4 regions of the Desulfosporosinus sp. BICA1-9 genome follow, and region 3 is predicted to be linked to each of the others. Evidence: riboswitches for the same ligand, from Rfam matches in the RefSeq annotation. Region 3 holds a riboswitch; each other region holds the start of a gene.
What was found. Region 3 has a riboswitch for thiamine pyrophosphate ahead of JL57_RS09710 (thiamine-binding protein). Riboswitches for the same ligand answer to the same signal wherever they lie in the genome.

Region 1: linked by a shared signal. The riboswitch ahead of thiS (sulfur carrier protein ThiS) and the one ahead of JL57_RS09710 (thiamine-binding protein) in region 3 are both predicted to bind thiamine pyrophosphate.
Region 2: linked by a shared signal. The riboswitch ahead of JL57_RS24845 (thiamine-binding protein) and the one ahead of JL57_RS09710 (thiamine-binding protein) in region 3 are both predicted to bind thiamine pyrophosphate.
Region 4: linked by a shared signal. The riboswitch ahead of thiD (bifunctional hydroxymethylpyrimidine kinase/phosphomethylpyrimidine kinase) and the one ahead of JL57_RS09710 (thiamine-binding protein) in region 3 are both predicted to bind thiamine pyrophosphate.

Annotation. Positions count from the first base shown of each region.
Region 1 is NZ_JUEE01000154.1:80,556-83,662, reverse strand. It holds gene thiH (2-iminoacetate synthase ThiH) at 1-942, opposite strand, end outside; gene JL57_RS19615 (thiazole synthase) at 946-1,740, opposite strand; gene thiS (sulfur carrier protein ThiS) at 1,754-1,954, opposite strand; TPP riboswitch at 2,088-2,188, opposite strand; gene JL57_RS19605 (DUF6506 family protein) at 2,394-2,702, opposite strand.
Region 2 is NZ_JUEE01000202.1:19,209-22,315, reverse strand. It holds gene JL57_RS24855 (ABC transporter substrate-binding protein) at 1-145, opposite strand, end outside; gene JL57_RS24850 (ABC transporter permease) at 182-946, opposite strand; gene JL57_RS24845 (thiamine-binding protein) at 949-1,239, opposite strand; TPP riboswitch at 1,351-1,455, opposite strand; gene JL57_RS24840 (FeoA family protein) at 1,724-1,990, shown strand; gene feoB (ferrous iron transport protein B) at 2,072-3,107, shown strand, end outside.
Region 3 is NZ_JUEE01000075.1:11,221-14,327, forward strand. It holds gene feoB (ferrous iron transport protein B) at 1-685, opposite strand, end outside; gene JL57_RS09705 (FeoA family protein) at 767-1,033, opposite strand; TPP riboswitch at 1,302-1,406, shown strand; gene JL57_RS09710 (thiamine-binding protein) at 1,518-1,808, shown strand; gene JL57_RS09715 (ABC transporter permease) at 1,811-2,575, shown strand; gene JL57_RS09720 (ABC transporter substrate-binding protein) at 2,612-3,107, shown strand, end outside.
Region 4 is NZ_JUEE01000247.1:197-3,303, reverse strand. It holds gene cytX (putative hydroxymethylpyrimidine transporter CytX) at 1-1,212, opposite strand, end outside; gene thiM (hydroxyethylthiazole kinase) at 1-16, opposite strand, end outside; gene thiD (bifunctional hydroxymethylpyrimidine kinase/phosphomethylpyrimidine kinase) at 1,209-2,012, opposite strand; TPP riboswitch at 2,107-2,220, opposite strand; partial or broken gene JL57_RS30385 (diguanylate cyclase) at 2,386-3,107, opposite strand, start outside.

The DNA.
Region 1 (3,107 bases), on a different contig from region 3:
TGTAATTCCGAGGGGAAGCAAATTTTCCCGCATTTGCGGACTTTCTCGTGTGGACAAGGTAAGCCCAGCCCGAGGTAGAAACAATCGGTAAGCCAGAATAATTTGAACTAAAGCGGCATCCGTTACGGGAGTCGCAAATGAGCTAAAACTGCCGGCATAGGGCCTAAGGCGTGGTACTGAAATAGCTACTTCGACCCCGGGGTACTTTCTTTGCAAGTAGTCGGCATGGAGTGCTGAATAAAAGGCATCCCGCCGCCAGTCCGAGATACCTAAGAGCGCTCCGATGTTTATGGAGGAGATTCCAGCAGAACAGGCTCGCTCCGGTGCCTCCAAGCGGTAGTGATAATCCCGCTTTGGTCCGGAAGGGTGTACCAGAGCATAGGTGCTTTCCTGGTAGGTTTCTTGAAAAAGAGTGACAGAATCAACCCCCGCCTCGTACAAACGTCGGTATTCCTCAGTGGATAGGGGATACACTTCAAGTCCCAGTGAGGCAAACATTGGTCGTAAAGCACGGACGCATTGCTCGATGTAAGCGGGTCCGCTTTGTGAGCGGGATTCTCCCGTCAAGAGCAGCAAATGTTGCAGCCCAGTCGATGAGATGGCTTCACCTTCCTTTATAGCCTGTTCGACGCTTAGCTTGCACCGTACAATTTCGTTTCCAGCGTGGAAACTACAATACAGGCAGCTATTGCTACAAAAATTAGCAAGATATAAGGGAGTGAACAAACCGATCGTGCGGCCGAAATGGCGGATAGTTAAAGCTTGAGCCTTTTTGGCCATTGGCTCTAGGTATGGTTGGGCAGCTGGGGAAAGCAAGATCGCCAAATCTTCTGGGAGAACAGTTTCACGGGCTAACACCCGCTCTACGTCTACTCTGCTATAACTCGTCCAGATCGATTCTGGGAGCCTTTGTTGCCATTCAGTCTTTTGCTCGTAGAACATACGTTAACCCTCCTGCAAAAAACCAGTCAAGGGGGAAGACGCCTCGGCTGTTACTCGTCGTTCTCCCGGTCCAGCTAAATAGCCCAGCCGTCCTGCGGCTACGGCCAAGCGGAAGGCTTGGGCCATGAACACCGGATCTCCTGCTGTCGCAATTGCCGTATTTACAAGTACGGCAGCCGCTCCCATTTCCATGGCCTCTGCTGCCTCGGATGGTCGTCCGATGCCAGCATCGACAACAATCGGTAGGGAAATTTCCTCGATCAAAATCCGAATAAGTTCTTTGGTTTGTAAGCCACGGTTGCTTCCAATTGGTGACCCTAAGGGCATAATTGCTGCCGCGCCGGCATCCTGCAGACGCCTGGCTGCCCCCAAATCCGGGCTCATATAAGGAAGTACCACAAATCCATCGTTCGCGAGTTGTTCTGTGGCCCGAATCGTCTCCCAATTATCCGGCAAAAGGTAGCGTTGATCCTGTACAACCTCGATTTTAACCCAGTTCCCGCAGCCGGCAGCCTGAGCCAAGCGGGCGATTCGCACGGCTTCCTCAGCAGTGCGTGCACCGGAGGTATTCGGCAATAAAATGGTGTTCTGAGGTAAGTAATTTAGAATATTCTCCTGAGGGTTTTTCCAATCTACTCGGCGTAAAGCCATTGTTACCACCTGGGAGCCGCTAGCTTCCAGTACTCGGGGCACAATTTCATGAGACGAAAATTTACCGGTTCCTACGAACAGACGACTGAGTAAATTGACTCCTCCGATGAGTAAACTGTCATCCGATGGATTTATACCCTGTATGATATCGTTCACGGTATCAGCCACCTCCCATAAAAATTAAGATTTCCAAACTATCGCCATCACTTATTGCAGTACTTTGCCAGAGCTCTTGTTTTAGAATTTTCCCATTGAGCTCCACGACCCCAGCTTTTAGGGTCACAGCTTTGTTTTCGAGCAACTGGAATACGGTACATTCTGGGGTAAGCTCCTGCGCTTCACCGTTTAGAATAATCTGCAACAGACCATCCTCCTTTCATCTGTTCTTCATACCTTTTTGCTAAGGATTCCCGTCTCACTACCAAGGAACCAGGGAGGGTATAAACTAAAAAAAAATGAGAACTGCGGTAAGCAGTTCTCATTTATACTTCTATAAGCATAACGATTAGCTTCCCTCCGCTGGTATTAACCAGATCAGGTTCAAAGGGATCGAGTTTCCTCATCTCAGCCCCGAAGGGCGCCCCTAGCAAAAAGACGTATTTAGTTGTGAGTGGGCATTATTTGCCTGCGTTAGTATTACATCTATGCCATTATATAACTAAAAGAGTTAAGGTGTAAATATTGAATAAAGTATATTGAAAAATTTGAGTTTTTCTCTCGGGGAAATTGATTAGCTATGGTGTCAGGATTTCTAACGTGACAGTAAGAGTTTGATGAGTTATCCTTACAGCCCTTGGTGGCTAAGTTAAGAATAGATCATCTCCGCTTTTTCCGCTCAAACCGGGGTGACTATCAAATCGTACTGTACCCACTGGAATTTTCTGTTCTACAGCTTCAACGATCTTTGCCGTCCCAATGTTACCAAATCCTCCGCATAATTCCAACACCTGAACTCCTTCAGTAACCAGTTGTTGTGCAAGAATAACAGCTTCCTGATAATTTTGGACTCCCCGAATGAGTAGAGTAACCTGTGGAGTTTGAATATCTGCCTGATGTAGTGAAGGGTCGGCTTGAGGTGCAAGGAAAATAAAGGCGGCTTTTAATGACAATTAAATCACATCCTCTCCATACTAATTTATTTTTGGATTCACAGAGTAGAACGGAAAAACAAGTGCATACCTGTGATGACTATAATAAACATGCAATTCATATGCCAAGAAGTTTCATCCAATCGTGAGACTCCCACTTCTTGTAAGTGGGAGTGGTACCCCGTACTCTGCTTCGGTGACGAAAGCCTCCTTTCCCAATAGGACCGCTTGGCGGCGAAGGAAGTAGACTCCATCCTACGGCGCGATAGTATTCGTTAGTGGATCTGCGCCTTCGGCATAAGTCTATCCTACGCCGATAGGTATGCTTTTCGGGTTTGCGGCTACGGCGATACTCTCCACTGGATACTATCGTACTGGAGACTTACGTCACCGAAGTCTCGATGTTCAACTTTTGTTGAACGAGTT
Region 2 (3,107 bases), on a different contig from region 3:
TGTGATTCGTATTGGGAGTCCAGTCCAGCATTAAGGTTACTGAGGTAAGTGGCTCTGTCGCGGAGGTCGCGGGTGATGTAGACTTGACCCCGCACCCTGACAGTATAAGAATAGGAATAATTAATAAAGCAAGCAGCTTTTTCATACTATTATCTCCCTCATGATTATTTTCTTTTATTAATCAACTTTGGTTTTTGCTATGGATCCACGGTAATGCGAGTCGTGCAAGGAGGGTAATGAGGGCGTAATAAAGAAAACTCAAGGCGGTAATTGTAAAAATTGCGGCAAAAACACGGTCTGTCAAAAAAGAGTGTGAAGAGCGCGTCAGATAAACTCCTAATCCCGAGCTGGAACCCAACCATTCTGCTATCACGGCCCCCATGACACTATAGGTAGCGGCGATTTTCAGGCCGGCAAAAAGGGAAGGAAGAGCGTTAGGCCAACGAACAATATAAAACATTTGCCAACGGGAAGCCCCCATACTTCTTAATAGATTTAGGAGGTCAGCATCAGTTAATTCTAGTCCTTCGATTAGACTGATAGTAACCGGGAAAAAACACACGATAATGACAATCATTATTTTAGGCAGAAGTCCATAACCCAGCCAAAGGATCAAAAGAGGTGCAACGGCTATCAGTGGAACCGTCTGTGAAATAATTAGAAACGGATATAGTAGGCGTTTTAGCCAAGGGGATAGGACCATCACGCCTGCTGTGATCAGGCTGAAGACGACGGCAAGTGCAAAGCCAACTGTTGTTTCAACTAAAGTAATCAGAGTATGCATCCAGATTAGTTGGCGAGTCTCCCATAAGGCTTTGGCTATTTGAGCGGGGGTGGGGAGAAGCCAGAGGGGAACTTGCGCAATTGTAACTACCATTTGCCATGTCCCTAGAAAAAAGAGAAAGAACAGTAGGGCGGGAATCCCTTTCCACTTCAGACAACCCATTATTATGTTCGATACTTAGCGATTTTTTCAGCAATCGTTGAGCCACTCGGGACATAATCCATTTTAATGTAGGCCATCACTCTTGAGGCTCCAGCACGAATGCAAGCTTCCTGAGCTTCTTTGATGATAGCCCAAAGCTGGTCTGGTTCGCCTTCCATTGTTGTCTCCATAGGACCAACTTCATAGGGAACCCCACTGGCGGCAATGACTTTGATCGCCTCGTCCACAACTTCGTAAATGCGGGATTCCTCCACTTTAGGGATAACCTGTAAGGCCATAATGATTTTTGCCATCGTTTTTTCCTCCTTCTTATGAACAAGTTTTTCGTGAGAGAGTCTGTTAGTGGTGCCGCATAGCGGCATGGGAGTCTGATTAGTACATAAAAAATACCGCATGTAATGCGGCGTACTTATTCTCAACCCTCCCTACGCTGGCATTACCCAGATCAGGTTAAGGGTCGGGCAGATTGCCCCTCTCAGCCATAAGTTCTAGCTCCCCTGTTACCATATTAATTTATGTCATTCTAACATAATGATTGTTGCGGCGCAATCTATAATTTCCCAATATTACTTGCGCTATTTGCCTTAGCGCCCCACTCGTTGAAGCTTGCAAATCCTGAGATTGGTTATTAAAAGTAGAGAAATTTACGTTGTACTTCAGAGAATATATATTGACAGTAACTAGAAAGAAGAGTATTCTAGAATAAATGAGATATATTCTCAGTTATTATTCGACTTAAGGTGAGAGTGATTATCATTTCCGTGAGGAGGGATGACGATGGAGCGCTTTTTGGGAGACTTAAAAACAGGTGAATGGGCACGTGTGGAGCGCATTGATGGCGGAGGAGCTTTGCGTCGCCGGATGATGGATATGGGTATTGTTCCAGGTGTCGAATTAGAAGTTGTTCGTCAAGCTCCTTTCGGTGGTCCGCTTCAAGTTCGGCTGAAAGGGTATTATTTAGCAATGCGCCGTGCAGAATGTGCTAAAATTGTTGTAAGTAAAAAAGATCCCAAATGTTATGACCCTTTATTAGCAAGTCGATAAATTCAAACGATTTATAATAAAGTTAAAACGTGATGATGCCGCTTGGACATACATATGCTCAGAGGGGGGAGGCGGCTGGACATGAAAATTGCGCTTATTGGAAATCCCAATGTAGGTAAGAGTACTGTATTTAATGCTTTAACGGGCTCGAACCAACAGGTCGGAAATTGGGCTGGTAAGACGGTTGAACGCAAGTCAGGTGTCGTCAAAAGAGCCAGCCAGGAAATAGAGCTGATTGATTTACCAGGAACCTACAGTTTGACCGCATACTCACAAGAAGAGATTATAACGCGTGAATATATTATTCGCGAAAAACCAGATGTTGTTATGGCTATGGTTGATGCTTCAAATATTGAGCGTAACCTCTATTTAGTTCTTCAAATCCTTGAACTAGTGCCTCGTGTGGTGATCGGTTTAAATATGCTGGATTTGGCTCAGTCTGCAGGAATTACGATTGAGTCTTCAAATTTGGCATTAGCCTTAAATGTTCCAGTCGTCGAAATTGTTGCAGCCAAAGGAAAAGGAATTGAGGAGTTCTTAACGGAAGCCATTCGGGTTGGAAAGCTGGAAAACGACCCTCTACCGAATGAGGTCAGTTATCCGAAAGTACTTGAACAAAAGATTCTCGCAATGGAAGCGTTATTGGTAGATACTCTATGGGTCACGAGGTACCCATTGCGCTGGTTAGCTATAAAACGTCTGGAGAGAGATCCGGAAATTGGGCAAACGTGGAAGATAAATTCTGGAAAGTTGCCAATAGGTAAGAGCAGGGATGCTTGCTGTGATCTTGGAGAGGCAGTTAATTACGAACTACAAGAATCGACTCCTCTTCCAGGGGAGTCTTTGCTGCAGGACTATGAGAGAGAGGGCTGGACTAAGGACCATTTTGAAATGGCCATTGCGGATGCTAAGTACCAATATATTTCGGCAATTTTACCGCAGTTTAGGAAGCACGAGAATCCAGCTAAACCTACCTTTACAGATAGACTAGATCGTTGGATTCTTTCTCCATTTTGGGGTTATCCGATTATGTTAGTCGTCTTAACAGTCGTTTTTTGGATGTCCTTTATTGCCAGTGCGCCTATAGGGGGAGCAGTTTCACTTGGCATGGCCTGGG
Region 3 (3,107 bases):
TCTTACCTATTGGCAACTTTCCAGAATTTATCTTCCACGTTTGCCCAATTTCCGGATCTCTCTCCAGACGTTTTATAGCTAACCAGCGCAATGGGTACCTCGTGACCCATAGAGTATCTACCAATAACGCTTCCATTGCGAGAATCTTTTGTTCAAGTACTTTCGGATAACTGACCTCATTCGGTAGAGGGTCGTTTTCCAGCTTTCCAACCCGAATGGCTTCCGTTAAGAACTCCTCAATTCCTTTTCCTTTGGCTGCAACAATTTCGACGACTGGAACATTTAAGGCTAATGCCAAATTTGAAGACTCAATCGTAATTCCTGCAGACTGAGCCAAATCCAGCATATTTAAACCGATCACCACACGAGGCACTAGTTCAAGGATTTGAAGAACTAAATAGAGGTTACGCTCAATATTTGAAGCATCAACCATAGCCATAACAACATCTGGTTTTTCGCGAATAATATATTCACGCGTTATAATCTCTTCTTGTGAGTATGCGGTCAAACTGTAGGTTCCTGGTAAATCAATCAGCTCTATTTCCTGGCTGGCTCTTTTGACGACACCTGACTTGCGTTCAACCGTCTTACCAGCCCAATTTCCGACCTGTTGGTTCGAGCCCGTTAAAGCATTAAATACAGTACTCTTACCTACATTGGGATTTCCAATAAGCGCAATTTTCATGTCCAGCCGCCTCCCCCCTCTGAGCATATGTATGTCCAAGCGGCATCATCACGTTTTAACTTTATTATAAATCGTTTGAATTTATCGACTTGCTAATAAAGGGTCATAACATTTGGGATCTTTTTTACTTACAACAATTTTAGCACATTCTGCACGGCGCATTGCTAAATAATACCCTTTCAGCCGAACTTGAAGCGGACCACCGAAAGGAGCTTGACGAACAACTTCTAATTCGACACCTGGAACAATACCCATATCCATCATCCGGCGACGCAAAGCTCCTCCGCCATCAATGCGCTCCACACGTGCCCATTCACCTGTTTTTAAGTCTCCCAAAAAGCGCTCCATCGTCATCCCTCCTCACGGAAATGATAATCACTCTCACCTTAAGTCGAATAATAACTGAGAATATATCTCATTTATTCTAGAATACTCTTCTTTCTAGTTACTGTCAATATATATTCTCTGAAGTACAACGTAAATTTCTCTACTTTTAATAACCAATCTCAGGATTTGCAAGCTTCAACGAGTGGGGCGCTAAGGCAAATAGCGCAAGTAATATTGGGAAATTATAGATTGCGCCGCAACAATCATTATGTTAGAATGACATAAATTAATATGGTAACAGGGGAGCTAGAACTTATGGCTGAGAGGGGCAATCTGCCCGACCCTTAACCTGATCTGGGTAATGCCAGCGTAGGGAGGGTTGAGAATAAGTACGCCGCATTACATGCGGTATTTTTTATGTACTAATCAGACTCCCATGCCGCTATGCGGCACCACTAACAGACTCTCTCACGAAAAACTTGTTCATAAGAAGGAGGAAAAAACGATGGCAAAAATCATTATGGCCTTACAGGTTATCCCTAAAGTGGAGGAATCCCGCATTTACGAAGTTGTGGACGAGGCGATCAAAGTCATTGCCGCCAGTGGGGTTCCCTATGAAGTTGGTCCTATGGAGACAACAATGGAAGGCGAACCAGACCAGCTTTGGGCTATCATCAAAGAAGCTCAGGAAGCTTGCATTCGTGCTGGAGCCTCAAGAGTGATGGCCTACATTAAAATGGATTATGTCCCGAGTGGCTCAACGATTGCTGAAAAAATCGCTAAGTATCGAACATAATAATGGGTTGTCTGAAGTGGAAAGGGATTCCCGCCCTACTGTTCTTTCTCTTTTTTCTAGGGACATGGCAAATGGTAGTTACAATTGCGCAAGTTCCCCTCTGGCTTCTCCCCACCCCCGCTCAAATAGCCAAAGCCTTATGGGAGACTCGCCAACTAATCTGGATGCATACTCTGATTACTTTAGTTGAAACAACAGTTGGCTTTGCACTTGCCGTCGTCTTCAGCCTGATCACAGCAGGCGTGATGGTCCTATCCCCTTGGCTAAAACGCCTACTATATCCGTTTCTAATTATTTCACAGACGGTTCCACTGATAGCCGTTGCACCTCTTTTGATCCTTTGGCTGGGTTATGGACTTCTGCCTAAAATAATGATTGTCATTATCGTGTGTTTTTTCCCGGTTACTATCAGTCTAATCGAAGGACTAGAATTAACTGATGCTGACCTCCTAAATCTATTAAGAAGTATGGGGGCTTCCCGTTGGCAAATGTTTTATATTGTTCGTTGGCCTAACGCTCTTCCTTCCCTTTTTGCCGGCCTGAAAATCGCCGCTACCTATAGTGTCATGGGGGCCGTGATAGCAGAATGGTTGGGTTCCAGCTCGGGATTAGGAGTTTATCTGACGCGCTCTTCACACTCTTTTTTGACAGACCGTGTTTTTGCCGCAATTTTTACAATTACCGCCTTGAGTTTTCTTTATTACGCCCTCATTACCCTCCTTGCACGACTCGCATTACCGTGGATCCATAGCAAAAACCAAAGTTGATTAATAAAAGAAAATAATCATGAGGGAGATAATAGTATGAAAAAGCTGCTTGCTTTATTAATTATTCCTATTCTTATACTGTCAGGGTGCGGGGTCAAGTCTACATCACCCGCGACCTCCGCGACAGAGCCACTTACCTCAGTAACCTTAATGCTGGACTGGACTCCCAATACGAATCACACTGGGCTATTTGTTGCCCAAGAAAAGGGGTATTTCTCAAAGGAGGGTTTAGATGTTGAATTCATCCAGCCTTCTAGCTCTGGAAATGTCGAGCAGCTTGTGGCGGCTGGAAAATCAGATTTTGGAGTGAGCCATCAGGAACAAGTGACTACGGCACGCGCTAATGATGTACCGATTCTCTCGTTAGCTGCAATTTTACAACACAACACTTCAGGATTTGCTTCTCCAACGTCTAAGAATATTAAAAATGCCAAAGACTTCGAAGGGAAGACTTACGGTGGTTGGGGCCTGCCCTCAGAAGACGCTATTCTCAAAGCACTCATGGAAAATGAAAAGGCTGATTTCTCTAAGA
Region 4 (3,107 bases), on a different contig from region 3:
CTTCACGTATTTCCATTTAGCAGTCAACCTCCATGTTATAGAATGTAAGATGCTGATAATCAGCATCACAGGAATTGTAGAGCCCAGAACAAAGTCTAACTTGATAAACCTATAGTATAAAGCTGTACCCACTGCACAGAGGAGTAACGTACCCCAGTTTATCAAAAGCTCAGGTTGGATTTTCTTGTTCTTTAAAAGGAAATAATCCGTCAAGAGAATGGCAAATAAGGGCGCAAACACTGATCCAATGGCATAAAGAAAATGCTCATATTGCTCAATATTAACGATAATCGCAAGTCCGGTTCCAATCCCAGTCATGACCAAGGCAACCGTTTTCTCATTTAATTTAGGGAAAATGTTGAGAAATGTGACCCCAGCCGAATAAGCATCCAGGAAGGTAGTGGTTACCGTAGCCAAGACAATAATTCCTAAGGCTACAATACCGAGATTAGCTGCTAATAACATTGCGGCGGGATCAGCGTCCGAGGCGATGATCGCTGCGCCCAGGCCGATAATGTACATCCAACTGCTGCCAAAGAAGTATCCAAGCCAGCTGCCCCAGGCACCGTCTCTCCTTGACTTAGCAAAGCGTGTGTAGTCAGAGATCAATGGTAACCAGGATAAAGGCATGATTACAGCTAATTCTATACCAAAGCCAAAAGACATATCTCCGACAACCTGTTTGGTAAACAGTTCATGGTTGCTGAAAATGATAGTGCTCAAGATAATCGTTAACAAGAACAATAGCACCACAGCTATGTGGTTCGCCTTTTTCCAGCCGCTATCTTTTCCAAGCCATACCCAAATCATAATAAAGACTCCAATAATCAGACTCCAAACCGTCAGCTGATCAAATCCCCATAAGGTTTTGCTGATCTGGTTAACCGACCTGGCCCCGACGATTATCATCACAGCCGTCCAACCCAATAATTGTAAAACATTTAAAACAGAAAATAGATAGGAACCGTATTTTCCAAAGGAAATTCGAGTTGATACCAGGGCAGGAATGCGCTCATTAGTTCCGATGATTCCTGCTAACACCAAAAGTGAGGTTCCAACCAAGTGTCCAATCAGGATAGCCAAAACCCCCATTTTAAATCCTAGGGGAGCCAACAGCCCGCCGGTTAAAATTTCGGCGACTGAAATAGCTGCGCCAAACCAAAGGGTTGAAAAATTAAACATACTTAAATTATTTTTTGAAGCTATACTCACTCTATTAATCCTGCCTTTTTGTATAATGTGTAAAAGTGATGAGTCGGTCCTACGCCTTTTCCGATCGCTAAAGAATGTTGAATGGCAATTGTGATATATTCCTTGGCTAAGGAGACTGCTTGATTAAGGCTGTACCCCAACGCCAGATTTGCAGTGATTGCCGATGAAAGAGTACATCCTGTCCCATGAGTATTCTTAGTAGCAATCCTAACCGAGCTAAAATAACTAAATTCCTGACCGTCAAAGAGGATATCTACAGAGTCATCCTCTAAGTGTCCCCCCTTTAAAAGTACATTCTTAGCCCCCATCTGATAAATCACCTTAGCAGCCTCTTCCATTTGCTTTAGCGTGCCAATAGACCTTTTGGTCATGACCTCAGCCTCTGGAATATTAGGGGTGACGATCATTGCCATGGGCAATAATTCCCTACTCAAAGTTACTTCTGCCTCCGGGTTTAACAAGTGGTAACCGCTTTTAGACACCATGACTGGGTCTAAGACAATCCTTTGAGGCGCATAGTGTTTCAACTTTTCTGCAATCACCTCGATAGTTTGAACTTGGGAAACCATACCGATTTTCACTCCGTCGACCTCAATATCGTCGAAAACTGCTTCGATTTGTTGAGCAATGACCTCTCTTGAGATATCCTGAACAGCAAAAACTCCTTGGGTATTTTGGGCAGTGACTGCGGTTATTACGCTCATTCCATAGACACCATGAGCACAGAACGTTTTTAGATCAGCTTGAATCCCTGCTCCCCCACTAGAATCTGAACCAGCTATAGTAAGTACTTTTTTCACGGGTGACTACCTCCTCCATTATTAAATATTCTCTCTTTAAAAACTAAAAAGAGCACAGATCCCCAGAATAGGGTTTGTGCTCTTTCATCTTCATAAAAGAGTAAAAACTGCTTACCTACGCTGGCATTATCCAGATCAGGTTAAAAGGGTCTTAGACCTTATCGGGTCTAAATCTCAGCCAGCCTTTCTAGCTCCCCTGCCCACATCATATATATTTTGTTAAAAATAACATGGAAAATGTGATTAGTCAATCCTATCGGACACGATTTCTACACCGTTCTCTTAACTTGTCAGTTTTTCAGCTTCCTCTAATTCCCATACTACTCATTGAGTAGTATTTCCCTCGGGTTATGTTGATCCAGTAAAACCAATCTTAGCCTATCGGACGGATCGACGATTGATCGAAACTAAATACTTTAACAAATATAGGTACTAATTTTGGGTCAAATTGAAGCCCGCTGTTTGCCATCAATTCATTAAAAGCTTGCTCTTGGCTCATGGCTTTTCGATACGGACGATTACTTGTCATGGCATCGTAGGCATCCGCAATCGCCAGAATGCGGCACTCTAAGGGAATGTCGTTTTCCTTAAGTCCTAAAGGATAGCCCTGACCGTTCCACCATTCATGGTGTCTCAAAATGTGATCGGCAATGGGAAGCAGGTCCGGGGCAGATTGTGCAATCCGATGTCCAATCTCACTATGTCGCTGCATTTCCTTAAATTCTTCAAAGGTTAAACGCCCAGGCTTAAAAAGTATACGATCTGGAATACCCACTTTGCCGATATCATGAAATTGGGCCAACAATCGCAAATCTGCAAGAGTACGCTCGGCTAATCCCATTGCTTCTCCAAGGGTTAGGACTATGTCTTGCAGACGATCGGCATGCCCTTCCGTGATAAAATCTCTAGCCTCTAAAGCTTTCATAAGTGCCTGAACTATGGCACTGCGGGTACTTTTACTTCGATGTAGTTTTTCCCGATACATGCCATCATCAGCTTCTTTAAAGACCATATCAACATTCACATTCGTTTTCTCACTTACAGCAGATCCTATAGATAAGCTAAGTGGAAACTCTAAATTCTCGCTATTGTACT